Regions from separate parts of the Pseudomonas sp. AC016 genome, predicted to be linked through region 1. Evidence: predicted binding sites of a transcription regulator. Region 1 holds the regulator's gene; the other holds the start of a gene.
The links. Region 1 encodes sigma-54, which starts transcription at its own class of promoters, with help from an activator protein. Its sites were predicted from a motif close to ANTGGCATNNANNTTGCTNT; they were not measured.
Positions count from the first base shown of each region.

Region 2: a site for sigma-54 is predicted at 9,279-9,298, ahead of glnA (glutamate--ammonia ligase). Genes of this name have one in related genera too.

Region 1 is NZ_CEEDCC010000001.1:2,132,567-2,147,609, reverse strand. Features, by position in the region: gene pmbA (metalloprotease PmbA) at 1-427, shown strand, start outside; gene AC0IXS_RS09540 (FagA protein) at 710-1,105, shown strand; gene AC0IXS_RS09535 (class II fumarate hydratase) at 1,098-2,474, shown strand; gene AC0IXS_RS09530 (tetratricopeptide repeat protein) at 2,507-2,968, shown strand; gene AC0IXS_RS09525 (superoxide dismutase) at 2,970-3,581, shown strand; gene AC0IXS_RS09520 (ZIP family metal transporter) at 3,610-4,497, shown strand; gene AC0IXS_RS09515 (HPr family phosphocarrier protein) at 4,966-5,238, opposite strand; gene rapZ (RNase adapter RapZ) at 5,255-6,112, opposite strand; gene ptsN (PTS IIA-like nitrogen regulatory protein PtsN) at 6,115-6,579, opposite strand; gene hpf (ribosome hibernation-promoting factor, HPF/YfiA family) at 6,592-6,900, opposite strand; gene AC0IXS_RS09495 (RNA polymerase factor sigma-54) at 6,975-8,468, opposite strand; gene lptB (LPS export ABC transporter ATP-binding protein) at 8,664-9,389, opposite strand; gene lptA (lipopolysaccharide transport periplasmic protein LptA) at 9,389-9,937, opposite strand; gene lptC (LPS export ABC transporter periplasmic protein LptC) at 9,924-10,496, opposite strand; gene AC0IXS_RS09475 (KdsC family phosphatase) at 10,506-11,045, opposite strand; gene AC0IXS_RS09470 (KpsF/GutQ family sugar-phosphate isomerase) at 11,046-12,020, opposite strand; gene AC0IXS_RS09465 (ATP-binding cassette domain-containing protein) at 12,346-13,155, shown strand; gene mlaE (lipid asymmetry maintenance ABC transporter permease subunit MlaE) at 13,155-13,952, shown strand; gene mlaD (outer membrane lipid asymmetry maintenance protein MlaD) at 13,952-14,419, shown strand; gene AC0IXS_RS09450 (MlaC/ttg2D family ABC transporter substrate-binding protein) at 14,430-15,043, shown strand, end outside.
Region 2 is NZ_CEEDCC010000001.1:3,650,157-3,665,199, reverse strand. Features, by position in the region: gene AC0IXS_RS16575 (PilN domain-containing protein) at 1-325, opposite strand, end outside; gene AC0IXS_RS16570 (pilus assembly protein PilM) at 325-1,389, opposite strand; gene AC0IXS_RS16565 (penicillin-binding protein 1A) at 1,599-4,040, shown strand; gene AC0IXS_RS16560 (YkgJ family cysteine cluster protein) at 4,850-5,305, shown strand; gene typA (translational GTPase TypA) at 5,646-7,466, opposite strand; gene thiI (tRNA uracil 4-sulfurtransferase ThiI) at 7,610-9,064, opposite strand; gene glnA (glutamate--ammonia ligase) at 9,399-10,805, shown strand; gene AC0IXS_RS16540 (chorismate mutase) at 10,990-11,547, shown strand; gene AC0IXS_RS16535 (DUF4124 domain-containing protein) at 11,617-12,156, shown strand; gene AC0IXS_RS16530 (DUF4124 domain-containing protein) at 12,153-12,776, shown strand; gene glnL (nitrogen regulation protein NR(II)) at 13,302-14,387, shown strand; gene ntrC (nitrogen regulation protein NR(I)) at 14,384-15,043, shown strand, end outside.

The sequences.
Region 1 (15,043 bases):
CGGCCTGGCAACCTACGCCAAGCCATTCGTGGAGAAGGGCGATCTGGTTTCCTACATCCTCAGTACCTATTCGGGCCGCAAACTGGGCATGCCGAGCACCGCCAACGCGGGCGGTGTGCACAACCTGTTTGTCACCCATGGCACGGAAGACCAGGACGCGCTGATCCGGCGCATGGGCCGTGGCCTGCTGGTCACCGAACTGATGGGCAGCGGCCTGAACATGGTTACCGGCGATTACTCACGCGGTGCAGCAGGTTTCTGGGTCGAAAACGGGGAGATTCAGTTCCCGGTTCAGGAAGTGACCATTGCCGGCAACATGCGTGACATGTTCAAGCAGATCGTCGCCGTTGGCAGCGATGTCGAGCTGCGCAGCAACATTCGCACCGGCTCCGTGCTGATCGAGCGCATGACGGTTGCGGGCAGCTGATCGGATAATTGAACATCCGTCTCGACACTGATCGTGCCCATCGCTCTGCGTCACAAATGGCACGGATTGTCATTTCAGTAAGCCGGGCGCATGACTTACGTCACCTTTTCGCCCCTCGGCGACTCACTTTGACGGAGCGAAGTAAGCAACTCCTTCGTTCCGGTTGCAGCCCCGGCTTTGCCGGGGTTCCTTCCCCCTCCTGTCACCCCGATCCAACTCGGCTCTTGTTTTGATTCTTGATCTCATTCAATAATGAATCTCATTTCACAATGAGATGCGGTTATGGGATCTGTGCTTCACGAGCTGCCTTATCTGGAAAACTGGCGTGGTCTGAGCCTGCGGATTCGCTGCGCCCTTGAGCCTGACGAGCCGCGTCTGATCGAGCATTACCTGGCCGAAGGGCGGTATCTGGCGCGCTTTACCGCCACGCCTCACGCCCTGATCGCTGAAACCTCTTTTCGTCTGCTGATGGACACCGCCCGCGACACGATGCTGCCCTGGCATTGGCGCTGCCTGTGTCTGGATCAGGCCTGGCGACCGTTGCGCGATGTCGAGGCGCTTGCCTCCACGCCTGCCCGCCGTCAGCGCTGGGAAGCCTGTGTTCATCAGCTGGCGTCCTGCGTGCTGCAACCCTCGATTTCTTCCTCTGAACTGGTGCAAGGACATTGCGATGAGTAACACCCGTATCGAACGCGACAGCATGGGCCCGTTGCAGGTGCCGGCCGAGGCTCTGTATGGCGCACAGACTCAGCGTGCGGTGGATAACTTCCCGATCAGCCATCAGCGCATGCCCCGGCAGTTCGTTCGCGCGCTGTTGCTGGCCAAGGCAGCGGCGGCTCACGCCAATCTTGAGCTGCAGCAGATCAGCGAAAACCAGAGCAAGGCGATTGTCGGCGCGGTCGAGGAGTTGCTGGGCGGCGATTTCATGACCCATTTTCCGGTGGACATCTTCCAGACCGGGTCGGGTACCAGCACCAATATGAACGCCAACGAGGTGATCGCCACGCTGGCTACCCGCATTCTGGGTGAGCCGGTCAATCCCAACGATCACGTCAACTGCGGGCAAAGCAGTAACGACATCATCCCGACGACGATTCACGTCAGCGCCGCGCTGGCGTTGCATGAGCAATTGCTGCCTGCCCTGAACCATCTGGTGCAGGTCACCGAGCACAAGGCCATACAGGTTCATGCCTTCGTCAAGACCGGCCGCACGCACCTGATGGACGCCATGCCGGTGCGCATGAGTCAGGTGCTCAACGGCTGGTCGCAGCAGATCCGCGCCAATATCGAACATCTTCAAGGCCTGCAACCCAGCCTGCAGTCTCTGGCGCAGGGCGGTACGGCAGTCGGCACCGGGATCAATGCGCACCCTGAGTTTGCGGCCCGTTTCAGCGCGCACCTCAGCACATTGAGCGGCGTCACGTTCACGCAGGGCAAGGATCTGTTCGCGTTGATCGGCTCACAGGACACCGCTGTTGCCGTCTCGGGCCAACTCAAGGCAACGGCGGTTTCGCTGATGAAGATCGCCAACGATTTGCGCTGGATGAATTCCGGCCCCCTGGCGGGCCTCGGTGAGATCGAACTTGAAGCACTACAGCCGGGTTCTTCGATCATGCCGGGCAAGGTCAATCCGGTGATCCCGGAAGCCACGGCGATGGTGGCCGCGCAGGTTATCGGCAACGACGCCACCATCACTGTGGCGGGCCAGTCCGGCAACTTCGAGCTCAATGTGATGCTGCCGATCATCGCCCAGAACCTGCTCAGCAGCATTGAGTTGCTGGCCAACTCCAGCCGACTGCTGGCTGACAAGGCGATTGTCAGCTTCAAGGTCAACGAGGCCAGGCTCAAGGAAGCGCTGTCGCGCAATCCGATTCTGGTCACGGCGCTCAATCCGATCATCGGATACCAGAAGGCCGCTGAAATCGCCAAAAAGGCCTATCAGGAAGGTCGTCCGGTGATCGACGTTGCGCTGGAACACACCGATCTGCAACGCGACCAGCTGGAAGTGTTGCTCAACCCCGAAAAACTCACCGCCGGCGGCATCTGATTCGGTCCGGCCAACGCACCTGGAGGTATGTCATGCAGCATTGGAAACGCACCATTGAACTGGCCAATCGCTGTTTCAATCTCGGCGAATGGGTCGAGGCCCGCGAGCTGTACCTCCAGGCGCTGGCGCTGGCACAGGTCCTGTTCGAGCGCTGGCCGGATGCCGACGAAGCCGTCGCGGCCTGTGTGATTTCCCATCACAACCTGGCCGATCTGCATTTGAGTCTGGGCCAGCCGGAGGAGAGCGCCGAATACCTCTGCGCGATCCACCAGCATCTGCTGCGAACCATGCAGGACCAGCGCCTGCAGCCTGCACTGCGCCAGGCTGCGTTGCGGCACAGCAGTAAAACCTACGTCGAACTGTTGGGTTTTATCAGTGAACACGGCGAATACCCGCGCACGCACCGACTTCTCAACAGCAGCAGTGAACACACTCGCTCGTCGTTGCAGCGCGATTCAGCGGCCAACCCCGGTCTTTTCTACGGAGCACATTGAAATGGCTTACACCCTTCCCGAACTGCCTTACGCCTACGACGCCCTGGAGCCGCACATCGATGCGCAAACCATGGAGATCCATTACACCAAGCACCATCAGACGTACATCAACAACCTCAACGCTGCAGTCGACGGTACCGAGTACGCCGAGTGGCCCATCGAAAAGCTGGTCGCCAGCGTCAAGCAGTTGCCTGAAAACCTGCGTCCAGCGGTGATCAACCAGGGCGGTGGTCATGCCAACCATTCGTTGTTCTGGGAAGTCATGGTGCCCGGCGGTGGCGGTCTGCCAAAAGGGGAGGTTGCTCAAGCCATCGACGCCCAATTGGGCGGCTTCGACAGCTTCAAGGAAGCCTTCACCAAAGCGGCGCTGACCCGTTTCGGCAGCGGCTGGGCCTGGCTGAGCGTGACGCCGGACAAGAAGCTTGTGGTGGAAAGCAGCGGTAATCAGGACAGCCCGTTGATGAACGGCAACACACCGATCCTCGGTCTCGATGTGTGGGAGCACGCCTATTACCTGCGCTACCAGAACCGTCGTCCCGAATACATCAATGCGTTCTACAACGTCGTCAACTGGGACGAGGTGTCCCGACGTTATCAGGCCGCGCTGGCCTGATTTTTCCCAACACGAACCAGGGCCGTTTATGCGTTCTGAAATACTCGCTGTCAGCAGTGTCCGGTTGTTTCGTTTTGCAGTAGGCACCGTGCTGCTTTTGGCGGGTATGGCGTTACTGGTGGCTCAAGGGCTGGCCTGGCTGAATCTTGAGCCGCGCCTGTTACGTGCTCTGGAAGGTGGCGCTATCTGCGCTCTGGGCACGGCACTGGGCGCCGTGCCGGTATTGGTGATCCGCAAGATGCCGATCATGGTATCGGACGGTTTGCTGGGTTTCGGTGCCGGGGTGATGCTGGCCGCAACGGCATTCTCGCTGATCGTGCCGGGCCTTGCCGCTGCCGAAGGCCTTGGGTTTACACCGTGGGGCGCTGGGGGCCTGATCAGCCTTGGACTCGTTCTGGGTGCCCTTGGCCTGTTCGCGGTGGATTACAGCGTATCCCAGGGCGCGCAGTCGGGAGGCATTCAGGATCACCCGGCAATTGCACCGCGCATCTGGCTGTTCGTGATCGCCATCGTCGCGCACAACATTCCAGAGGGCATGGCAATTGGTGTGTCGGCAGGCGGAGGGTTGTCGGAAGCCGACAGCCTGGCCATCGGCATCGCCTTGCAGGATGTGCCCGAGGGGCTGGTGATTGCCATGGTGCTGGCGGGGGCCGGCATGTCTCGAATAAGGGCGTTTCTGATCGGTGCGGCGTCCGGGCTGGTCGAGCCGCTGTTCGCGCTGCTGGGCGCCTGGCTGGTGGCGATTGCTGAACCCTTGTTGCCGTTTGGTCTGGCACTGGCAGCGGGAGCCATGCTGCTGGTGGTGACCCACGAGATCATCCCGGAATCGCGTCTGAACGGACACAACAAAATCGCCAGCCTGGGCTTGATTGCAGGGTTCTGTCTGATGATGGTGCTGGATACAGCGCTGGTCTGACGGTCAGCGATCATCGTTATACACAAGTCGTCGGGCTATCCAGTGAGACAGCGGCACTGCCGTGCTTTTTTACGCGATAGTGCGGACACCGCCGATTGCGACGTGGGTGAAGGCTGAGTCCTGGCGCTGATTCGGGGGGCAATCGGCATGGATGCCGATTGAGCTGCACTGGACCATGGATGGCCCATTTGCAGCGACCCCCGAATCAGTGTCAGGACGAAGGAACCCCGGCGAAGCCGGGGCCGGAACCGGAGCGAAGGAGTTTGCTTACTTTGCTCCGTCAAAGTGAGTCGCCGAGGGGCGAAAAGGTGACTTGAGACGTGCGCTCGGCTCACTGAATCCACAGTCTGTGCCATGTGTGACGCGGAGCGTCACGGGCGGCATGCCCACGCGGAGCGATGGGCACGATCAGTGTTGAGGCGAACTTGTGTATAACGATGAGCGATCAGCGCCGTGCAGAGCGTTCGTTTACTCGCCTTCGTCAAACTTGTTGTTGATCAGCTCGACCAGGCCATCCAGTGCTTCCTGCTCGCCTTCGCCTTCAGTCGACAGATGGATCTCGGTTCCCTTGCCAGCCGCCAGCATCATCACGGCCATGATGCTTTTGCCGTCGACCATGCTCTCGGGCGAGCGGCCAACCCGTATCTGGCAAGGATGTTTGCCGGCGACGCCTACGAACTTGGCGGCTGCGCGGGCATGCAGGCCCAGTTTGTTGATGATGGTGATTTGACGAGCGGGCATCGCAGAGGTGTTCCTTTCAGCTGAGGTCGCGGTGGCGAACCTGAACGTTCTTGAGTAGTGGTTGCAGGACCTGACCCAGTCGCTCCGTCAGGTAGACAGACCGGTGATGCCCGCCCGTGCAGCCAATGGCAATGGTCACATAGGAGCGATTGCTTGCGGCGAAGCGGGGCAGCCATTTGGCGAGGTAGGAAGAGATGTCCTGAAACATCTCTTCGACGTCGGGCTGCATCGCCAGATAATCGATGACAGGTTGCTCAAGTCCCGAATGATCGCGCAGCTCGGGTTTCCAGTACGGATTGGGCAGGCAGCGCACATCAAAGACCAGGTCCGCATCGACCGGCATGCCGCGCTTGAAGCCGAACGACTCGATCAGGAAGGCAGTGCCTGGCTCCGGCTTGTTCAGCAGGCGCAGCTTGAGCGTATCGCGAAGCTGGTAGAGATTGAGGTGGGTCGTGTTGATCTTGAGATCGGCCAGATCGATGATCGGCCCGAGCAGCGTACTCTCGTCACGTATTGCCTCGGCCAGCGAACGGTCCGATGTACTCAGCGGATGGCGGCGGCGGGTCTCGGAAAAGCGCTTGAGCAGGGTGGCTTCGTCGGCATCCAGATACAGCACATCGCACTGGATATTGCGCCCACGGACCTCATCGAGCATGGCCGGGAAGCGGGTCAGGTGACTGGGCAGGTTGCGGGCATCGATGGAAACCGCCAGCAGCGGTTCGGCCAGTTCGGTATTGATCAAGGCGCGTTCGGCGAGCTCCGGAAGCAATCCGGCAGGCAGGTTGTCGACGCAGTAGAAGCCGCTGTCTTCCAGTACATCGAGCGCCGTGCTTTTGCCCGAGCCGGAGCGGCCACTCACGATGATCATGCGCATGTTCAGTTGCCGTTCTGCACGTCTAGCACCACTTGGTAGAGCGCTTCATTGGTCTTGGCGCTGCGCAGGCGTGTCCGGACATCTTTGGAGTCGAGCATGCTGGCGATCTGGCGCAGCAACTCCAGGTGCTTGTCTGTGGCGGCTTCCGGGACCAGCAGCACGAACAGCAGGTCGACAGGCGCGCCGTCGATGGCATCGAAGTCCACGGAGTCGTTGAGATGAATGACGGCACTGACAGGCTCGCCACAGGTGGCAAGACGGCAGTGAGGGATGGCAATGCCATTGCCGAAACCGGTAGATCCCAGTTTTTCACGGGCAACGAGCGCCTTGAATACTGTTTCCCAATCAAGCCCCGGTACTTCGCGGCCGATCAGTCGGGCAATATGTTCGAGTACGCTTTTCTTGCTGCCGCCCGGCACGTTCACTTCGGAACGGCCGGGGGTCAGGATTTCTTCAAGTCGGATCATGTGTGATGAGCGTCAGCGAGCGTTTGCACCCTTGAGGATGCTTTGCTGCTTTTCCTTATGCTTGAGCAATTGTCTGTCGAGCTTGTCAGTGAGCAGGTCGATGGCCGCGTACATGTCGTCATGTTCAGCATTGGCAACTACCTCTCCACCGTGGATATGCAGCGTGGCTTCGATCTTCTGTTTCAGCTTCTCGACCGCCATCGTGACCTGCACGTTTGTAATCTTGTCAAAATGCCCTTCGAGTTTCTTGAGCTTGAGCTCAACGTATTCACGAAGTGGCTTGGTCACTTCCAGTTGGTGTCCACTGATGTTGACTTGCATACAGCTTCTCCTTTGCCAGTGCATAAAGAGGCAGGCGTGGTGCCTGCCACTGGAACGCTGTGGCTCGGCCTGCATCACATCAGTCGCTTGCGCTCGCTGGAGGGTGCAATCCCAAGAGATTCGCGGTATTTGGCAACTGTGCGACGGGCTACTTGAATGCCTTGTGCCTCCAGTAAACCAGCGATCTTGCTATCACTCAACGGCTTTTTCTGATTTTCCGCCGCGACCAGTTTTTTGATGATCGCGCGAATTGCCGTGGATGAGCACTCGCCGCCTTCCGAGGTGCTGACATGGCTGGAGAAGAAGTATTTCAGCTCGTAAATGCCGCGTGGCGTGTGCATGAACTTCTGCGTGGTCACGCGGGAAATCGTTGATTCATGCATGCCCACCGCTTCGGCGATATCGTGCAGTACCAGCGGCTTCATGGCTTCATCGCCATACTCCAGAAAGCCGCGCTGGTGCTCGACGATCTGAGTGGCGACCTTCATCAGCGTCTCGTTGCGGCTCTGCAGGCTCTTGATGAACCAGCGGGCTTCCTGCAACTGATTGCGCATGAAGGTGTTGTCGGCGCTGGTGTCTGCGCGACGTACGAAGCCTGCATACTGCGGATTGACTCGCAGTCGCGGCACTGACTCCTGGTTCAGCTCGACGAGCCAGCGTTCGTTGTCCTTGCGCACAATGACATCGGGAATGACGTACTCGGCTTCGGTGGACTCGATCTGCGAGCCAGGGCGCGGATTCAGACTCTGCACCAGTTCGATGACCTGACGAAGTTCGTCTTCCTTGATCTTCATGCGGCGCATGAGCTGGGCGTAGTCACGGCTGCCCAGCAGGTCGATGTAATCGGTGACCAGACGCTGCGCTTCGCTCAGCCAGGGCGTTTTTGCCGGCAGCTGGCGCAGTTGCAGCAGCAGGCATTCGCTCAGGGTGCGAGCGCCGATACCGGCCGGTTCGAATTGCTGAATGCGGTGCAGAACGGCTTCGATCTCATCGAGTTCGATATCCAGCTCGGGATCGAAGGATTCGAGAATCTCTTCAAGGGTCTCGTCGAGATAGCCCTGATTGTTGATGCAGTCGATCAGCGTGACGGCGACCAGACGGTCCTTGTCGGACATCGGGGCGACGTTGAGCTGCCAGAGCAGATGGCTTTGCAGGCTTTCGCCAACGGATGTGCGGGTGGTGAAGTCCCATTCATCATCGTCATTGCTGGGCAGGCTGCTGGCGCTGGTCTGGTAGATGTCTTCCCAAGCGGTATCGACGGGCAGCTCGTTGGGAATGCGTTCGTTCCATTCGCCTTCCTCGAGGTTGTCTACGGTAGGCGCAGATTCCTGGTAGGTCGGTTCCTGAACGTCGGGGTTGGGCTTTTGTTCGATGTTGTCCGCCATCGGGTCGGAGTTATCGAAGTCGTCGCCTTCCTCCTGGCGTTCCAGCATAGGGTTCGATTCCAGCGCCTCCTGAATCTCCTGCTGGAGGTCCAGTGTGGATAGCTGAAGTAAGCGGATTGCCTGTTGCAGCTGCGGTGTCATCGTCAGCTGCTGGCCCATTCTCAAGACTAGCGATGGTTTCATGGCAGGGGCTAAACACCTTATTCGCCGGCGCTCTTGCGCCATCCACTACAGGCGCCTAAACGCCAACTTAAGCAAATTATATGCCTGAAAGCAGGGCGTTTGCCTAGAGCGTTACTAGAAATAATACGTTGTCAACAAGCCGCACCGATATTGGAGGCCTTGATAGGCCGGATGCGGCTTTTTCGAATGCGGCTTTTACAGGCGGAATTCGTGACCCAGATAGACTTCTTTAACCAGTTGGTTGGCCAGAATGGTTTGCGAGTCGCCTTCTGCGATCAATTGCCCGTCGTTGACGATATAGGCTGTTTCACAGATATCCAGCGTCTCGCGAACGTTGTGGTCAGTGATCAGCACGCCAATGCCCTTGGCCTTGAGGTGGTGAATGATCTGCTTGATGTCGCCTACCGAGATAGGGTCCACGCCCGCGAAGGGTTCGTCCAGAAGGATGAACTTTGGGGCAGTCGCCAGCGCGCGTGCAATCTCGACGCGGCGACGTTCGCCACCCGAGAGGCTCATGCCGAGGTTGTCGCGAATGTGCGTGATGTGGAACTCCTGCAGGAGGCTTTCCAGTTCCTGGCGTCGCGCAGCGGCATCGAGTTCCTTGCGGGTCTCGAGGATCGCCATGATGTTGTCGGACACCGACAGCTTGCGGAAGATCGAGGCTTCCTGCGGCAGGTAGCCGATACCTGCACGGGCGCGGCCGTGCATGGGCTGATGGCTGACGTCCAGATCGTCGATCAGCACGCGGCCCTGATCGGCCTGTACCAGCCCGACAATCATGTAGAAGCAGGTGGTCTTGCCGGCGCCGTTGGGGCCCAGCAGACCGACAATCTGGCCGCTGTCGATGGAAATGCTCACATCGCGCACGACCTGACGGCTTTTGTAGCTTTTAGCCAGATGCTGGGCTTTAAGCGTCGCCATTACTGGGCCTTCTGCGGTTGATCGGTTTTCTTTTTAGGCTGAATGACCATGTCGATTCGTGGACGTGGCGTGGTCACTTTCGCGCCACCATTGGCACGGCCCGCACTGACGACCTGCCTGACCGTGTCATAGACGATCTTCTCGCCTTCGGACGTGTTGCCGTCGTTGACGACCTTGGCCTTGTCGATCAGGACGATACGGTCCTGAGCGGCGTAATACTGAATGGTGACGGCATATGCCTGCACGATCGGCTTGTCCACCGACGGCTTCTGCTCGTAGTAGGCCAGGTTGCCGACAGACGTGAAAATATCCACTTCGCCCTGAGCGTTGCGTGTGATGGTCACGGTGTTGCCTGTGATCTTCATCGAGCCCTGCGTGATGATGACGTTGCCCTTGTAGGTGGCCACGCCTTTCTTGTCATCGAGCTGCGCATCGTCGGACTGGATGTGGATTGGCTGATCACGGTCGGTTGGCAGGGACCAGGCGCTCGCGCTTCCCAGTGCTGCGCCCAGGCCGAGCAAAAAAGGAAGAGTTTTAACGAGCCTCATACTGTCCTCTGACGTTGGACAGCAGGTCCATCCTGCTGTCTTTCAAATATGCTTTCATTCCCTTGGCCGTAGTAACACCGCCCGCGGCGTCGATTCTAACGTCTTGGTCGGTCTGCGCATATTGCTTCTGTGGGAATACGGTCATGCGACTACTGGTGATGATAGTCGTACGTTGTTTTTCGTCGGTGCGCGCAACGCGAACCGAGTCGATCAATTCTACCTGTTCGCCTCCCGGGGAGACCTCGCCCTGCTTGCTCTGCACATGCCAGGGAAACTCGGTGCCGCGGTACATCTGCAGGTCGGGTGTGGTGAGCAGAGTCACGTCAGTGGCCTTTACATGCTCGACCTTGTCAGCCGTCATTTCGTACTGAAGGCCACCGTCGGGCAGATACTGATGTGTGTGCGTATTGACCGCATAGTAGTCAATGACATTTTCATCGACCGAGCTCACCGGCTGGTCCATGAAGCTTTCCGGGTTGATGTTCCAGTAGCCTACGGCACCGAACAGCAGTACCAGCACCCCGAAAAACACCAGCTTTCGAATTTTCTTGCTGAACATAAATGGCTTCTATAGATAGGCGGAGTGGGCCGCTTCAAGGTTGCCCTGCGCGCTCAGGATCAGTTCGCAGAATTCGCGTGCAGCACCTTCGCCACCGCGCGCTTGCGTAACGCCATGAGCGTGTTGGCGGACAAAGCCGGCCGCATTGGCAACCGCCATGCCCAGACCGACGCGTCGTATGACCGGCAAGTCTGGCAGATCATCGCCCAGATAGGCGACCTGTTCGTAACTCAGGTTCAATTCGGCCAGCAGTTGGTCCAGCACCACCAGCTTGTCTTCGCGACCCTGATAAAGGTGCTCGATGCCGAGGTTTTTTGCCCGGCGCTCGACCACGGGTGTTTTTCTGCCGCTGATGATGGCAGTGGTCACTCCGGAGGCTATCAGCATTTTGATGCCTTGGCCGTCGAGTGTGTTGAATGTCTTGAATTCGCTGCCGTCTTCCAGAAAATACAGCCGGCCATCAGTCAGTACGCCATCGACGTCGAAAATCGCCAGTTTGATGGCTTTGCCGCGTTGCATCAGTTCGCTGTTCGCTGCCTGAGTCTGCATTTACATCACTCCCGCGCGCAGTAGATCCTGCAGGTTGAACGCACCGATTGGACGATCATTTTCGTCAACGACGACAAGGGCGCTGATCTTGTTATCTTCCATTATTTTCAGCGCTTCTGCAGCGAGCATGTCCGAATGCACTGTTTTGCCGTGAACCGTCATCACTTCGTCTATGGTGGTTTCACGTATGTCAAAGGGACGATCCAATGTGCGTCGCAGATCACCGTCGGTGAAGATGCCTGCCAATGTACCATCGGTTTCCAGCACAGCCGTCATGCCAAGACCCTTGCGGGTCATTTCCAGCAGCGCATCGCGCAACGGGATGCCACGCTTGACTGTAGGCAGTGCATCTCCCATGTGCATCACATGCTCAACCTTGAGCAGTAAGCGCCGACCCAATGCGCCGCCTGGATGAGAGAAGGCGAAATCCTCGGCGGTGAACCCCCGGGCCTCAAGCAGTGCGACGGCCAGGGCATCGCCCATCACAAGGGCGGCGGTGGTGGATGAGGTGGGTGCCAGATTCAGTGGGCATGCCTCATGCAACACGTTGACATTAAGATTTATGTCGGCGGCCCTGGCGAGCGTCGAGTCAGGGTTGCCGGTCAAGCTGATCATGCTGATACCCAAACGCTTGATCAAGGGCAGCAGTGTGACGATCTCGCTGGTCGTCCCTGAATTGGACAAGCTCAGGATTATGTCGTCCCGGGTGATCATCCCCATGTCGCCATGGCTGGCTTCTGCCGGGTGAACAAAAAACGAAGTCGTCCCTGTGCTTGCCAGTGTGGCGGCAATTTTATTGCCGATGTGCCCTGATTTACCCATGCCAACGACGACAACGCGTCCCTTGCAGGAAAGGATCATTTCGCAGGCACGCACAAAGTCTGCATCGAGGCGTGCAAGCAGGCTTTCAATGGCTTCCATTTCTAGGCGAATGGTACGTTGCGCGGATTGAATCAGGTCACTGGATTGGTTCATGTCTTGAAAGGATCGCACTGCTGAAAGGCGGCGATTATAGCGGTAATGTACGATTCCCTCACGTCTGATCGTCGTTGTGTTTTTTATAAACGAATTTCCTACGCTTTGGAGGGTCTGTAGCTGGGCGGTGCAGGTTGCACTGCAAACGGCGCTGCTGATAGGGCGCTCAATGGTTATCCGGTGAATATCTGAACCTACTGGTTCTCTTCTTGGGTGGCGTGTCGCTGCGATGGTATAGTCCGCCGCTCGTTCGGCCCGCCTGGACGGCTTGTCTCCCTTCGGGGGTTGGCGGCTGAGGAGGGAGGCTGTATCGCAAGGAGTTTAGATGAGTCCTGATAACGCTTACGCGGTCGAGTTGAAAGGGGTTTCCTTCAAACGCGGCACGCGCAGCATTTTCAATAATGTCGATATTCGTATTCCTCGGGGCAAAGTCACCGGGATCATGGGGCCTTCCGGCTGCGGCAAGACTACATTGCTGCGCCTGATGGGCGCTCAGCTGCGCCCGAGCGAAGGCCAGGTGTGGGTCAACGGCCAGAACCTGCCGGATCTGTCGCGCAGTGACCTGTTCGACGCGCGCAAGCAGATGGGCGTGCTGTTTCAGAGCGGCGCGCTGTTCACTGATCTGGACGTGTTCGAAAACGTGGCATTCCCGCTGCGCGTTCACACCGAACTGCCGGAAGAGATGATCCGCGATATCGTGCTGCTCAAGCTGCAGGCCGTCGGGCTGCGCGGAGCGGTCGAACTGATGCCTGACGAACTGTCAGGTGGCATGAAGCGCCGTGTTGCGCTGGCGCGTGCCATTGCCCTTGATCCACAGATTCTCATGTACGACGAACCCTTTGTCGGGCAGGACCCCATTGCTATGGGCGTTCTGGTGCGTCTGATCAGGCTGCTCAACGATGCACTGGGCATTACCAGCATCGTGGTGTCCCATGACCTGAGCGAAACCGCGAGCATTGCCGATTATCTGTACGTCGTCGGTGACGGACAGGTGCTGGGGCAGGGCACGCCGCAGGAACTGATGTCCTCGGACAATCCGCGCATTCGTCAATTCATGACCGGCGAACCAGACGGCCCTGTGCCATTTCATTATCCTGCGCCGGATTTCCGCGAAGACCTGTTGGGGAAGCGCTGATGCGCAAGAAGTCATTGATGGACCGTATCCGCCTGCTCGGGCGTGCGGCCATAGATATCGTTACCGTTCTGGGGCGTTCGGGAATATTTCTCGGCAATGCCCTGCTGGGGCGCGGCGGGACCGGCAGCAGTTTTCAATTGCTGGTCAAGCAACTGTATTCGGTCGGCGTCATGTCGCTGGTCATTATTGTCGTCTCCGGTGCCTTCATCGGCATGGTGCTGGCGCTGCAAGGCTTCAGCATCCTGACCAAATACGGTTCCGAGCAGGCGGTCGGGCAGATGGTTGCGCTGACGCTGTTGCGTGAACTGGGGCCGGTCGTGACCGCTCTACTGTTCGCTGGCCGTGCGGGTTCCGCACTGACCGCCGAGATCGGCAACATGAAGTCCACGGAGCAGTTGTCGAGCCTCGAGATGATCGGTGTCGATCCGCTCAAGTACATCGTTGCGCCGCGTCTGTGGGCAGGGTTCATTTCGTTGCCGATTCTGGCGATGATTTTCAGCGTGGTCGGCATCTGGGGTGGATCCTGGGTAGCGATCGACTGGCTGGGCGTCTATCAGGGCTCCTTCTGGTCGAACATGCAGAACAGTGTTTCCTTCACGAACGATGTGCTCAATGGGGTCATCAAGAGCGTCGTATTTGCTTTTGTGGTGACATGGATTGCCGTTTTCCAGGGTTATGACTGCGATCCCACTTCCGAGGGGATCAGCCGTGCGACGACCAAGACCGTGGTGTATGCCTCGCTTGCAGTGTTGGGCCTGGACTTTATTTTGACCGCCTTGATGTTTGGAGATTTCTGATGCAAAACCGCGCCATCGAAACCGGTGTCGGCCTGTTCCTGCTGGCCGGGATACTGGCTCTGCTCTTGCTGGCCCTGCGAGTCAGTGGTCTGAGCACCAGTGCGACCAACGACAGTTATAAACTTTATGCCTACTTCGACAATATTGCCGGTTTGACTGTCAGAGCCAAGGTAAGCATGGCCGGTGTCACGATCGGCCGGGTCACCGCGATCGATCTGGATCGCGACACCTATACCGGTCGTGTCACGCTGGAGATCCAGAAGAAGGTAGACAACCTTCCGGCAGACTCCACGGCGTCGATCCTGACGGCGGGTCTGCTGGGTGAGAAATACATTGGTTTGAGCGTAGGTGGCGATCAAGCGCTGCTCAAGGATGGCTCGACCATCCATGACACGCAGTCATCCCTCGTTCTTGAGGATCTGATCGGGAAGTTCCTGCTCAATACTGTAAGCAAAGACGCCAAATGAGGAGCTATAAATGATCTCGATTCTGCGCCGTGGCCTTTTGGTATTGCTGGCCGCACTGCCGATGCTGGCCAATGCAGCACCAGCAACGTCGGCCCACGACCTTGTGGATCGCACCACCAAGGAATTGCTGAGCGATCTGGCGACCAACAGAGAGCAGTACAAAGCCAATCCAGGCGCCTTCTATGATGCCCTGAACCGCATCGTCGGCCCTGTGGTGGATGCCGATGGCATTTCCCGCAGCATCATGACGGTCAAGTATTCGCGCAAGGCCACGCCTGAGCAGATGCAGCGCTTTCAGGAAAACTTCAAACGCAGCCTGATGCAGTTCTACGGTAACGCCTTGTTGGAGTACAACAACCAGGGCATTACCGTCTCGCCTGCCAAGGAAGAGGGTGCCGACCGGACCAGCGTAGACATGCAGGTCAAGGGTAATAATGGCGCTGTCTACCCGGTTTCCTACACCCTTGAGAAGGTCAACGGTGAATGGAAAGTGCGTAACGTCATCATCAACGGTATCAACATTGGTAAATTGTTCCGCGATCAGTTCGCCGACGCCATGCAGCGCAACGGCAACGATCTGGACAAGACAATCAATGGTTGGGCTGGCGAAGTCGCCAAGGCCAA
Region 2 (15,043 bases), 1.5 Mb from region 1:
GGGTGCGGGCAAGCTGATCGAACACCCGTCCGGTGATCGGGCGGTTGCCCTGCAGGTCCTGGATGATTTTCATGCGCTCCAGCAACTGCTTGCGCCGCGCTTTCAGGTCGCTGATTTCCTTGATGCGCACATCGAGTTGCGCGATCTCTTTCTGCATGAAGGTGTTGCGTGCCAACTGGTTGTCGATCGCCATACCGATATAGCGATCGATCAGAAACAGTACGCCCACAGAGACCACCAGCACGCAGACCAATACGGTCAGGAAGCGTTTCTTGCGCTCTTCGCGCAGTTCTTCACGCCAGGGTAAAAGGTTGATCCGCGCCATCAGTCGAAGCTCCTCAAAGCAAGACCGCACGCGATCATCAGCGCGGGCGCATCACTGGCCAGCGCTCCGGCGTTGACCTTGGAGCTGAGGGCCATGTCGGCGAACGGGTTGGCCACCTGGGTCGGCGTGCCGAGTCGGCGCTGAATCAGATGCTCCAGGCCGGAAATGGAAGCCGTACCGCCAGCGAGCATGATGTGATCCACAGAGTTGTACTGACCTGCCGCGAAGAAGAACTGAAGTGAGCGCGAGACCTGCTGCACCAGCGCATCCTTGAAGGGTTCCAGCACTTCACTGACATAGTCGTCCGGCAGCCCACCCTGTTTCTTGGCAAGCCCGGCCTCCTCCATCGACAGGCCATAGCGGCGCTGGATTTCTTCGGTCAGCTGGCGCCCGCCGAACAGTTGCTCACGGGTGTAGATGATGCGCCCATGGTGCAGGACGCTCAGTGTGGTCATGGTCGCCCCGATATCGACGACCGCAACGGTCAGCTCATCGTGACCGTTACCCAGTTGTGCAGCCAGCAGCCCGAACGAACGCTCAAGGGCATAGGCTTCCACATCGACGACTTTCGCAGTGAGGCCAGCCAGCGCCAGCGCGGCCTCGCGCACCTCGACGTTCTCCTTGCGACAGGCAGCCAGAAGGACTTCCACGCGTTCGGGGTTGCGCAGCGAATAGCCTTGCACTTCGAAATCGATGGCCACTTCTTCAAGGGGATAGGGGATGTACTGGTCAGCCTCGAGCTTGAGCTGATTTTCCATGTCGTCGTCCGAGAGACCGGCATCCATTTCGATCGTCTTGGTGATGACTGCGGAGCCTGCGACAGCGACCGCCACTATTCTGGCGCTGGTCTTGGCCTTGCCAACGACCCGTGACAACGCCTGACCAACCCCTTCGAGTTCGGCAATGTTCTTCTCGACGACGGCATTGGCCGGCAACGGCTCAACAGCGTAAGACTCGACTTTGTAGCGGGTTCCGGAACGACTCAATTCAAGGAGCTTGACCGAGGTGGAACTAATATCGATCCCTAGAAGGGTGTTGGCCTTCTTACCGAAGAGTTCGAACACAACCTGATTCCTATGAGTTTCCGTCACTTACGGAGTTATTTCGGGTCGGCGTCACTGCCAACAGCCTTGACAGTAGCGCAAATCACGCTTGGGGACGAAAAATGCTTATAATGCCCAGCGTTTTTTTCGTTTGAGAAAGCTTCAAGGCGTGTTCATTTGTAAATGCCTGCGCTTAACCCATTATTTTTTCTGGAAATCCAAAAGCCTTGATACGCCTGCTGAAGTTTTTCTGGTGGTCTCTCGTCGCGGTATTCTGCTCGCTGCTGCTCGGCCTGAGCGGCGCGTTCCTTTATCTGAGCCCCACTCTGCCATCCGTTGAGGCGCTGCGAAGCATCCAACTGCAAATCCCTCTGCGCGTGTACAGCAGCGACGGCAAGCTGATCGCCGAATTTGGCGAGATGCGTCGCACGCCGATTCGCTTTGCGGAAATCCCGCCCAATTTCATCAACGCCCTGTTATCGGCCGAAGACGATAATTTCGCCAATCACTACGGTGTCGATCCAAGCAGCCTGATGCGCGCCGCCACCCAGCTGGTGAAGAGCGGCCACATTCAATCGGGCGGCAGTACCATCACGATGCAGGTCGCGAAGAACTTTTTCCTGACCAGCGAAAGAAGCTTTTCGCGCAAAACCACCGAGATTCTTCTCGCCTTGCAAATCGAGCGCCAACTGACCAAGGACGAGATTCTCGAGCTGTACGTCAACAAGATTTATCTGGGCAACCGGGCCTATGGCATCGAGGCGGCGGCGCAAGTCTACTACGGCAAATCGATTCGCGATGTAAGCCTTGCGCAAATGGCCATGATTGCCGGTTTGCCCAAGGCACCGTCACGTTTCAACCCACTGGCCAACCCCACCCGTGCCAAGGAACGCCGCGACTGGATCCTGGGCCGCATGTACCGTCTGGGCAAGATCGACCAGACCGCGTATCAGGCCGCTCTGAACGAGCCGCTGAACGCCAGCTACCACGTTCCTACCCCTGAAGTTAACGCGCCTTACATCGCGGAAATGGCACGTGCCGAAATGGTCGGCCGCTACGGCAGCGACGCCTACACCGAGGGTTTCCGGGTTACCACCACCGTCCCGAGCGGCTTGCAGGAAGATGCCAACAAGGCGATTCAGCGCGGCCTGATCGACTACGACCAGCGTCATGGCTATCGCGGACCGGAAAGCCGCTTCCCCGGCATGACCCGCGCTAACTGGGCTCAGGAACTGACCAAACAACGCACGATCAATGGCCTGGAGCCTGCCATCGTGACTCAGGTCGACAAGACTGGCCTGAAGGTTCTGACCCGTAACGGCGAGCAGGAAGAGACGGTCGAGTGGAGCACCATGAAGTGGGCGCGACCTTACCTGAACACCAACAGCCTGGGCGCCAATCCCAAGCAGCCGGGTGACGTCGCCAAGGTCGGCGATCTGGTTCGCCTGCTGCGTCAGGACGACGGCTCGCTCAAATTCAGTCAAATTCCCGTCGCGCAAAGCGCACTGGTGTCACTGGATCCGCAGAATGGTGCCATTCGTGCACTGGTGGGCGGCTTCGCGTTCGAGCAGAGCAACTACAACCGTGCCATGCAGGCCAAGCGTCAGCCGGGCTCCAGCTTCAAGCCGTTCATCTATAGCGCCGCGCTGGACAATGGCTACACCGCGTCCAGTCTGGTGAACGATGCTCCTATCGTGTTCGTCGACGAATACCTGGACAAGGTCTGGCGTCCGAAGAACGACACCAACACCTTCCTGGGTCCGATTCGCCTGCGCGAAGCGCTGTACAAGTCGCGTAACCTGGTTTCGATCCGTCTGCTCCAGGCCCTGGGCGTGGACAGCACGATCGACTACGTTACCCGCTTCGGCTTCGCCAAGCAGGACCTGCCGCGCAACCTGTCGCTGGCACTGGGTACGGCAACACTGACGCCGATGGAAATCGCCACCGGCTGGAGTGCGTTTGCCAACGGCGGCTACAAGGTCAGTCCTTATCTGATCCAGACCATCGAAAACCGCGACGGCCAGACGATATTCGCCGCCAACCCGCCAAGCGTTCCGGCTCATGACGTGAAGACTGCGCCGGACACGTCGACCTTTGCGGTACACGACAGCCCAAACCTGACGACTCCATCCTCCACGACGCCTGTCGAACCTCAGGCACCAGCCGTGGCGGAGCGTATCGTCGACAGTCGCACCACCTTTATCCTCAACAGCATGTTGCAGGACGTGATCAAGCGCGGCACCGGACGTCGTGCGCTGTCGATGAACAGGCCTGACATTGCGGGCAAGACCGGTACGACCAACGAATCCAAGGATGCGTGGTTCTCGGGCTACAACGCCGATTACGTGACCACGGTCTGGAGCGGTTTCGACCAGCCGGAAAGCCTGGGACGCCATGAATTCGGCGGCACGGTTTCCCTGCCGATCTGGATGGACTACATGAGCGCGGCATTGAAAGACAAGCCGCCGCATCAGCAGGCAGAACCGGATGGCATCCTCAGTCTGCGCGTCGACCCGGTCAGCGGTCGTGCGGCCACGCCGAGCACGCCGAATGCGTTCTTCGAACTGTTCAAGAGCGAAGACACACCGCCAAGCGTCAACGAACTGGGCGGCGGCAGCGCTCCGGGCAGCCCGCTCCCAGCAGACGAGTCAGCGCCGATCGACCTGTTCTGATGCATTGATAGGGACGCAGAGCGTCCCGAGAGACATTCCCACGCGGAGCACTCATCGTTATACACAAGTCAGCCTCAACACTGATCGTGCCCATCGCTCCGCGTGGGCATGCCTCCCGTGACGCTCCGCGTCACAAATGGCACAGACTGAGGATTCAGTCAGCTGAGCGCATGACGTGGAAAGCGCTGGAGCTTGGGCACACATCTGCGCCACATTCGAGAGCGGACGCGGAGCGTCCTGAGCGGCATTCCCACGCGGAGCGTAGGAACGATCAGCGTGATCTCAAGCACGCCGATCATGCCCATGCTTGTGCTCGGCGTTATACCCGAGTCTTGCTGCGACCACGGGGTATGCGTTCAGTCAGTCACTTTCGTTTTGCCCCCCGTTTTGCGCGTCTTGCGGACTTGTGTATAACGATGAGCGCGGAGCATGGGAGCGAGCAGCGTGATCTCAAGCACGCCGATCATGCCCATGCCTGTGCTCAGCGTTATACCGAGCCTTGCTACGACCACGGACTGTGGGAGGCGGCTTGCCGGCGATGCTTTTTCTGAAGCGACCTATCAGTGACTGAACTGAGCCATCGCCGGCAAGCCGCCTCCCACGGTATATGCATTCAGTCAGATACTTACGTTTTGGCCCCGTTTTGCGCGTCTTCCAGACTTGTGTATAACGATGAGCGCTCTGCGTGGGCATGCTGTCCGTAACGCATACCTGCACGACCGACAGTCGCCCCGACAATTTTTACTTACTCCAAAACCGTCGAGCCCGGTATGATCGCGCGCCCGATTCACCCGGAAGTCTGAATTCAAATGAAACCCACCTTGATCGCCGCCGCAGAACTCGATCGCATCGATACCTGGGCCAAGTACTCCAGCCACATGTGCGGAGGCTGCGTGTCCAGCTGCTGCACGCTGCCGGTCGAAGTGAAGATCAAGGACCTGATCCGCATCGGTATCGTCGATGATTTCGAACGCGGCGAGCCTGCGAAGAACATCGCCAAGCGGTTGCAGAAGGAAGGGATCGTCGAGCGCTACAACCAGAAGACCGAAATCTTCACCCTGCAGCGCATGAGCAACAACGACTGCCTGTATCTGGATCGCAAGAGCCGCCTGTGCACCATCTACGACAAGCGCCCGGATACGTGCCGCAACCATCCCAGGATCGGCCCACGTCCCGGCTACTGCGCCTACAAGCCCAAGGCTGTCGTGCGCCCGGAAAGTGGTTCGCTCAGAAACGCCACCAGCGCGCCTGTCCCGAAGTTCTGAGCGACTTCCTGATGTGACACGGAGCGTCACGGGCTGCATGGTCACGATCATCTGTAACGCATGATCGTTCCTACGCTCCGCGCTCATCGTTATACCCAAGTCCGCCTCGACACTGATCGTGCCCACTCCGCGTGGGCATGCATCCCGTGACGCTCCGCGTCACAAATGGCACAGATTGCGGATTCAGTGAGCCGAGCGCATGACGTGGATAACGCTGGAGCTTGTCCAAGCATCTGCTCTCCCATGTGCCGCATGGAGCCAGGCTTTCATAAAACCCACACAAACAAAAACGCCCCCGGCCTTTCGACCGGGGGCGTTTTCGTTCAGCGAGGGCTAAGTATCAAGCCTTGGCTTTCTTGGCAGCGCGGGTACGCTCGCCTTCGTCCAGGATCTTCTTGCGAAGACGGATCGACTTAGGCGTAACTTCGCACAGCTCGTCGTCCTGGATGAATTCCAGAGCCTGTTCCAGAGTGAAACGAACAGGTGGAACCAGAGCGATGGTTTCGTCTTTACCCGAAGCACGCATGTTGTCGAGCTTCTTGCCTTTGGTTGGGTTGACGCCCATGTCGGTGTCACGGCTGTTCAGACCAACGATCTGACCGTTGTAGATCTCTTGACCGTGCTCAACGAACAGCTTGCCACGCGCCTGGAGGGTTTCCAGGGAGTAGGTCAGCGCCTTGCCGGTTTCAACCGAGACCAGAACACCGTTCTGACGGCCGGACATCTGGCCGGACTTCATGGTGTCGTAACGATCGAAGATCGAGGTCAGGATGCCAGCACCGTTGGTCAGGGTCAGGAACTGGTTACGGAAACCGATCAGACCACGAGCAGGGATGTTGTATTCCAGACGAACACGGCCTTTGCCATCCGGCACCATATTGGTCAGGTCGCCCTTACGCAGACCCATCTCTTCCATCACCTTGCCTTGGGATTCTTCCGGGGTGTCGATGGTGACGTTTTCGAACGGTTCCTGCTTGTTGCCGTCAACGACGCGGATGATCACTTCTGGACGACCAACGCCCATTTCGAAGCCTTCGCGACGCATGGTTTCGATCAGTACCGAGAGGTGCAGCTCACCACGGCCGGAAACCTTGAACTTGTCAGCCGAGTCGCCTTCTTCAACGCGCAGAGCAACGTTGTACAGCAGCTCCTTGTCCAGACGCTCCTTGATGTTACGGGAGGTCACGAACTTGCCTTCTTTACCGCAGAACGGCGAGTCGTTTACCTGGAAGGTCATGGAAACGGTTGGCTCGTCGACGGTCAGAGGCTTCATCGCTTCAACGTTCAGCGGGTCGCACAGGGTGTCGGAGATGAACAGCTCGTCCATACCGCTGATGCAGACGATGTCGCCGGCCGCTGCTTCTTCAACGTCAACGCGGTGCAGACCGTGGTGACCCATCAGCTTCAGGATACGACCGTTACGCTTCTTGCCAGTGGCGTCGATAGCCACGACCGGCGTGTTCGGCTTGACGCGACCACGTGCGATACGGCCAACACCGATGACGCCCAGGAAGCTGTTGTAGTCCAGTGCGGAGATCTGCATCTGGAACGGACCGTCACGGTCAACAGCCGGCGCAGGTACGTTGTCGACGATCGACTGGTACAGCGGGGTCATGTCTTCAGCCATGTCGGTGTGGTCCAGACCGGCAATACCGTTCAGGGCCGAGGCGTAGACGACTTTGAAGTCCAGCTGTTCTTCGGTGGCACCCAGGTTGTCGAACAGGTCGAAGATCTGGTCCAGAACCCAGTCCGGACGCGCGCCTGGACGGTCAACCTTGTTGATGACCACGATTGGACGCAGGCCGGCTTCGAAAGCCTTCTTGGTCACGAAACGGGTCTGCGGCATAGGGCCGTCCTGAGCATCGACCAGCAGCAGCACGGAGTCGACCATCGACATCACGCGCTCTACTTCACCACCGAAGTCGGCGTGGCCCGGGGTGTCCACGATGTTGATGTGGTAGCCGTTCCAGTTGATCGCGGTGTTCTTCGCGAGAATGGTAATACCGCGCTCTTTTTCCTGGTCGTTGGAGTCCATCACGCGCTCGTCGTTGAGCTCGTTGCGCTCCAGAGTGCCGGATTGACGCAGGAGTTTGTCTACCAGGGTGGTCTTACCATGGTCAACGTGGGCGATGATGGCGATGTTGCGTAGATTTTCGATCACTTGTGTATCTCGATCAGAGGATTCGGTCTGCTGACGGTTTAACGCCGGCGATTAACAGTTACTAGTCGGCAAAAGCCGTTACGGCTTGGCGACTGGTGTCGGGGGGCCGGTGACGCAAGCCACAGGCAAACAGCCCCGGGCACTTAGCTCGGTCGATAAACGCGCACATTGGCATGCCCCTCACTGAGCAAATGGTGAGCATGCAGGCGACTCATGACGCCTTTGTCGCAATACAACAGGTACTGGCGCGTGTTATCCAGTTCCTTGAAACGGCTGTTCAGTGCATAGAACGGCAGCGTTTGTACTTCTATGCCCGGCACCTGCAGCGGCTGGTCTTCCTGCGCATCCGGGTGACGGATGTCGATGACGACCTGACCGGCCAGCGCCTGGCTGACTTCTTCTATATCGACATTGCGGCTCAGATCGTCGATGACCCGATCGATCGAAACCAGCTTTGCGCGCTCGAGCGCCTGCTCGAGAATCGCCATGTCGAACTGTTTTTCTTCGTACTCAACGCGATTCCGCTTGGCGTTGGTCTTGGGGTTGACCGAGATCACCCCGCAATATTCAGGCATGTGCCGGGCGAAGTCGGCCGTACCGATCTCCGTCGCCTGATCCACGATGTCCTGCTTGTGACTGGCCACCAGAGGCCGCAACACCAGCTTGTCGGTCGCCGAATCGATCAGCGACAGGTTGGGCAGCGTCTGGCTCGACACCTGTGAAATCGCCTCGCCCGTGACCAGCACATCGATTTCGAGACGATCAGCCACGGATGAAGCAGCGCGTAACATCATACGCTTCAAAACTACACCCATATGACTGTTATCGACTTTCTGCAGAATTTCTCCGAGAACTTCCTCGAAAGGTACGCTCACGAACAACACTCGCTGGGAGCTGCCGTACTTCTTCCAGATGAAATGAGCGACTTCCATCACGCCCAGTTCGTGGGCACGACCGCCCAGATTGAAGAAGCAGAAGTGCGCCATAAGCCCGCGGCGCATGATCTGGTAGGCCGCAACGGTCGAATCGAAACCGCCGGACATCAATACCAGGGTCTGCTCCAGCGCTCCGAGCGGATAACCGCCCAGGCCTTTGTGCTGGTCATGAACGACAAACAACCGTTGGTCGCGAATTTCCATTCTGACCACCAGATCGGGCTTTTTCAGCTCGATTCCGGCCGCGCCGCACTGTTGACGCAACTGGCTGCCGACGTATTTCTCGACATCCATGGAGCTGAAATCGTGTCGTCCGGCACGCTTGCAACGCACGGCGAACATCTTGCCCGGCAGCAGGTCGGCGTAGTGCGCCTTGCACTTGGCAACGATGTCATCCATGTCGCCGAGCGGGTACTCGGCCACCTGCAGAAAGTTGGCGATGCCAGGCATGCAACTCAGGCGCTCGGTAATGCCCTGCAGCACTTTGGGGTCGGTCAGCCGGGTCTCCACCTCGAGGTTGTCCCATACGCCACCCACAACAATGTCCGCGTCCAGTTCCCGGAGCACGGTACGAATGTTCTTGCCCAACTGCCGGATGAACTTCTTGCGAACCGGCGGGCTTTTGATGGTGATTTCTGGGAAAACTTTAACGATTAGTTTCATGGAAACGGTGCGTGAGGTGCCGACCAAAAAAGGGGGGCGCGGATTATAGCGGAAATTGCTCACGGTTTAACCAGTTATCGTACGGCTAATCATCGACGCACCAAAAAGGGTCGATGCTTCAATTGTCAGCGCTATAAAGGTGCGCGATTTTTCTGAGAATCGTCATTTGACGCCCTGAAAGCCCCGGATTGAGGCAAAAAACCCAACACGGGGCACTGGCATGCAAATTGCTCCCTTGTGAGGCAGGTTGCCTTGGCAGAGTATTCGCGCCGGCATCACCCAAATTCAAGGGGCCCAAAACTATAAGGCGGTCCCTAGCCACCCGGAGGACACCATGTCGAAGTCGGTTCAACTCATCAAAGATCATGACGTTAAGTGGATTGATCTGCGCTTCACAGACACCAAGGGCAAGCAGCAGCACGTCACGATGCCTGCGCGCGATGCGCTGGAAGATGACTTCTTTGAAGTCGGCAAAATGTTCGACGGTTCCTCCATCGCTGGCTGGAAAGGTATCGAAGCCTCCGACATGATCCTGCTGCCGGATGACGAAACCGCCGTTCTCGACCCGTTCACCGAAGAGCCGACCATCATTCTGGTCTGCGACATCATCGAACCTTCGACCATGCAGGGCTACGATCGCGACCCACGCGCCATCGCCCACCGTGCCGAGGAATACCTGAAGTCCACCGGTATCGGTGACACCGTATTCGTAGGTCCTGAGCCAGAGTTCTTCGTCTTCGACGAAGTGAAGTTCAAGTCCGACATCTCCGGCTCCATGTTCAAGATCTTCTCCGAACAGGCTTCCTGGATGACCGACGGCGACATCGACGGCGGCAACAAGGGCCACCGTCCTGGCATCAAGGGTGGCTACTTCCCGGTTCCACCGGTCGACCACGACCACGAAATCCGTACCGCAATGTGCAACGCCCTGGAAGAAATGGGCCAGATCGTGGAAGTACACCACCACGAAGTTGCCACTGCCGGCCAGAACGAAATCGGCGTGAAATTCAACACGCTGGTCAAGAAGGCTGACGAAGTTCAGACCCTCAAATACTGCGTACACAACGTTGCCGATGCCTACGGCCGTACCGCTACCTTCATGCCGAAGCCTTTGTATGGCGACAACGGTTCGGGTATGCACGTGCACATGTCCATTTCCAAAGATGGCAAGAACACCTTCGCAGGCGAAGGCTATGCCGGTCTGTCCGACACTGCCCTGTTCTTCATCGGCGGTATCATCAAGCACGGCAAGGCACTGAACGGCTTCACCAACCCGTCGACCAACTCGTACAAGCGTCTGGTCCCAGGTTTCGAAGCACCGGTCATGCTGGCCTACTCGGCACGTAACCGCTCCGCGTCCATCCGTATTCCTTACGTCTCCAGCCCACGCGGCCGTCGTATCGAAGCACGCTTCCCGGATCCGGCAGCCAACCCGTACCTGGCGTTCGCTGCACTGTTGATGGCCGGCCTGGACGGCATCCAGAACAAGATCCACCCTGGCGACGCAGCTGACAAGAACCTGTATGACCTGCCGCCTGAAGAGGCCAAAGAGATTCCACAGGTTTGCGGCAGCCTGAAAGAAGCCCTGGAAGAACTGGACAAGGGCCGTGCGTTCCTGACCAAGGGCGGCGTATTCAGCGACGACTTCATCGATGCCTACATCGAGCTGAAAAGCGAAGAAGAAATCAAGGTTCGCACCTTCGTACACCCACTGGAATACGAGCTGTACTACAGCTGCTGATCCAGTTGCACCAACGTTGATGGCCTGACGTTGATGGCGTAACAAAAGACCTCCTTCGGGAGGTCTTTTTGTTTGCGCAATATCAATTGTCGGACAATTCATGAATCTTTATTCACTCGAAGGCACTGGCCCCGAACCGCGACGTGGCGTTAACTCTTCATCCTTTCCCACGATGGAGCGCCCCATGCGCATGCTTCTCGCCAGCTCGTTACTGACCCTGACCTGTCTGTCCTCAGGCTTTATCTTCGCCGCCGAGCAGAAACCTTCCGCCCTTGAACCGTTGCTGCAGGCCATCAGCGAGCGCCTGACGATTGCCGATCAGGTGGCCCTGAGCAAGTGGGACAGTGGCAAGGCCGTGGAAGACCCGCCCCGCGAGCAACAGGTGATTACCGCAGCCCAGGCGCGTGCCGCCGAGTTCAAGTTGAACCCGGAGGATGTCCAGCGGCTGTTCCGTGCCCAGATCGAAGCCAACAAGCGTGTGCAGAACGCCCTGCTTGCCCAATGGCACGCGGCAGGCAAGGCGCCCGACACTGTACGTCTGAGCCTGGTCGACGACATCCGTCCGAAACTGGATCGCCTGCAGACTGAATTGTTGAAGGCCTACGCCGACTTCCAGCCGGTGCGCATGTCGGGCGATTGCCAGACGCTGCTGGACGCCGCACTCAAGCGCCACCTGAGCGACCCGATCCATGATCAGGCGCTGGTGCTTGCCACTGCGGATCTGTGCGCACCAAAACTGTAAGCCTGTCTGCACGACACAGGGCGAAGTGTTCTATGCTGGTGACCTTTGCCCTTCGCTGTCGAGCCCCCCATGCGTCAAAGCCTCATCTGCCTGTTCCTATTGATCAGCCTGCCTGCCGTAGCGCAGATCTATAAGTACACCGATGCGAATGGCAATACAGCGTTCAGTAATGAGCCACCCAATGGCGTCAAGACCGAAGTCGTCGAACTGCCGCCGCTCAACAGCGTGGAATCCCGTCCCTCCCGACCGGTCCTCAACACCGCGCCGCAAGCAGTCGAGCCGCAGACTCAAACGCAGGCACAGTCTCAAGACGCCTACAGCACGCTCGAACTCTCTGACCTGCCGACCGACGAGGCACTGCGCGCCAACAACGGCTCGTTCATCATCGGTGTGAAAATTCAGCCGCGTCTGCAGCAAGCCCATCGCCTGCAGCTGCTGCTGGACGGCAACCTGTATGGCCAACCCACCAACCTTCCGCGCTTTCAGGTCATGAACATTGATCGTGGCGAGCACAGCTTCGCAGTGGTGGTGAAGGACGGCGAACGCATCATCCAGCAAAGCGAGACCATCACCCTGACCGTGCAACGCGTTCACCTCGGCAAGCCATGAACGTGCGCAACCTGCTGCTGACGCTGTTATTGCTGTGCGCACTGCCTGCGCTGGCGGACGTTTACACCTATATAGACGCCAACGGTAATCGGGTCTTTACCGACCAGCCGCGCAAGAACGCCAAGCGCGTCGACATCCCGCCCAGCAACAACATGACCGGCACACCGCCGACCCGGACCCTCAAGAGCAAACCCGTCGAAAGCAAGCCGCCTGCGATCTTCCACTATCAGTTGCTGAGAGTGCTTGTGCCTGAACCGGATGCCGCGATCAGCAGCCCCAGCGGCGACCTGATCGTGACGGTGACCAGCGATCCGGTATTACAGCCAGGCCACAGTTATCGCCTGTTGCTGGACGGGATTGCCGTCGGCCAGCCGGGACGCAGCCCTGTGTTTCCACTGAGCAATATTGACCGGGGCACGCACCAGATTTCTGTCGAGATCTTCGACCAGATGGGGCGAGTACTGGAAAAGACGCCCAATCAGTCCTTTCACTTGAAGCGCATCTCCCTTGCACAGAAGCGTGCAGTCAATCCGTGCAAGACCGAGGAATACGGTGTTCGCCCGGAGTGCCCGATCAAGGACAAGCCAGAACCGGAAAGCAGCATCCTGCCGTTCCTCTGAAGCTATCTCGTCTTCGACGTAGCGCTGTCGCGCAGCAAACACCGGACCGTAGGAGGCGGCTTGCCGGCGATCTGCCGGGAACCGGCAGCAAAACCTGCACACGCGTTTTATCAGACGCAACCAGGGGCCGCTTCGCAGCCCATCGCTGCAGTCGTAACCTCCGAGAACTCCTAAGCCCTACGGGCAGAAGCCGATTTCAACCAATCTTCAGGCACTGGACGCGTGACAGGAGACGGTATACGCCGGAGCACCTTTTTGGTGCGCTAATCTGGCATCCACGCAACAATACAGCCCACTTTGGTTCAGAAATCACCCTCAAGTAGCGCCGTATGCGGGCACGCGTTCGAAAAAAGCACCTGTTTTCCAGAGAAAGCGCTTCTTTTCGGAGCCTTGGTTTGGTTTTTGCAACTTCTCCGTCATAGCACCCCGTCAAGCACCCTATGGGTGGCTCTGCCCGTGCTGACAAGGCTCCGTCAGCACTCGCATAGCGCGATTGCCATGTGCCAAAAGAGGTCAACACGATTCATGACTATCAGCGATGCGCTGCACAGACTGTTACTGGATAACCTGACCACTGCCACCATTCTGCTCAACGCCGACCTGCGTCTTGAGTACATGAACCCGGCGGCGGAAATGCTGCTCGCCATCAGTGGGCAGCGCAGCCATGGGCAATTCATCAGCGAACTGTTCACCGAGTCGGCCGAAGCGCTGAGCTCACTTCGCCAGGCTGTCGAACAGGCCCACCCTTTCACCAAACGTGAAGCCATGCTCACCGCGCTGACCGGCCAGACCCTGACCGTCGACTACGCCGTGACCCCGATTCTGAGCAAGGGCGAAACCCTGCTGCTGCTTGAAGTCCACCCTCGTGACCGCCTGCTGCGTATCACCAAGGAAGAGGCCCAGTTGTCCAAGCAGGAAACCACCAAGATGCTGGTGCGTGGCCTGGCTCACGAAATAAAGAATCCGCTGGGCGGGATCCGCGGCGCCGCACAACTGCTGGCCCGCGAACTGCCTGAAGAAAGCCTCAAGGATTACACCAACGTCATCATCGAAGAAGCCGACCGCCTGCGTAACCTCGTTGACCGGATGCTGGGCTCCAACAAACTGCCTTCGCTGGCGATGACCAACGTGCATGAAGTGCTCGAACGGGTGTGCAGCCTGGTCGAAGCCGAAAGCCAGGGCTGCATCACGCTGGTGCGCGACTATGACCCGAGCATTCCGGATGTCTTGATCGACCGCGAGCAGATGATTCAGGCCGTGCTCAATATCGTGCGCAACGCGATGCAGGCCATCAGCGGTCAGAACGAATTGCGCCTGGGCCGCATCACCATGCGCACCCGTGCCATGCGCCAGTTCACCATCGGCCACGTGCGCCACAGGCTGGTGAGCAAGATCGAGATCATCGACAACGGTCCGGGCATCCCGGCCGAGCTTCAGGAAACCATTTTCTACCCCATGGTCAGTGGCCGCCCGGATGGCACAGGGCTCGGTCTGGCCATTACCCAGAACATCATCAGCCAGCACCAGGGGCTTATCGAGTGTGACAGCCATCCCGGCCACACCACATTCTCGATCTTCCTGCCGCTGGAACAAGGAGCAGCTTCGACATGAGCCGTAGTGAAACTGTCTGGATCGTAGACGACGATCGTTCCATTCGCTGGGTACTGGAAAAGGCCTTGCAACAGGAAGGCATGACCACGCAGAGCTTCGACAGCGCCGATGGGGTGATGAGTCGCCTGGCGCGTCAGCAACCGGACGTGATTATTTCCGACATCCGCATGCCGGGTGCCAGCGGCCTGGACCTGCTGGCACGAATTCGCGAACAGCATCCACGCCTGCCGGTCATCATCATGACCGCCCATTCGGACCTGGACAGCGCCGTAGCGTCGTATCAGGGCGGTGCGTTCGAGTACCTGCCCAAGCCGTTCGACGTCGATGAGGCCGTCTCGCTGGTCAAGCGTGCCAACCAGCACGCCCAGGAACAGCAAGGCCTGGATGTCGCACCCACGTTGACCCGCACCCCCGAGATCATCGGCGAAGCGCCCGCGATGCAGGAAGTGTTTCGCGCCATCGGGCGTTTGAGCCACTCCAACATCACCGTATTGATCAATGGCGAATCGGGCACCGGTAAAGAACTGGTCGCCCACGCCCTGCACCGTCACAGCCCGCGTTCGGCGTCACCGTTCATTGCGCTGAACATGGCGGCGATCCCCAAGGACCTGATGGAGTCCGAGCTGTTCGGGCACGAGAAAGGCGCCTTCACCGGC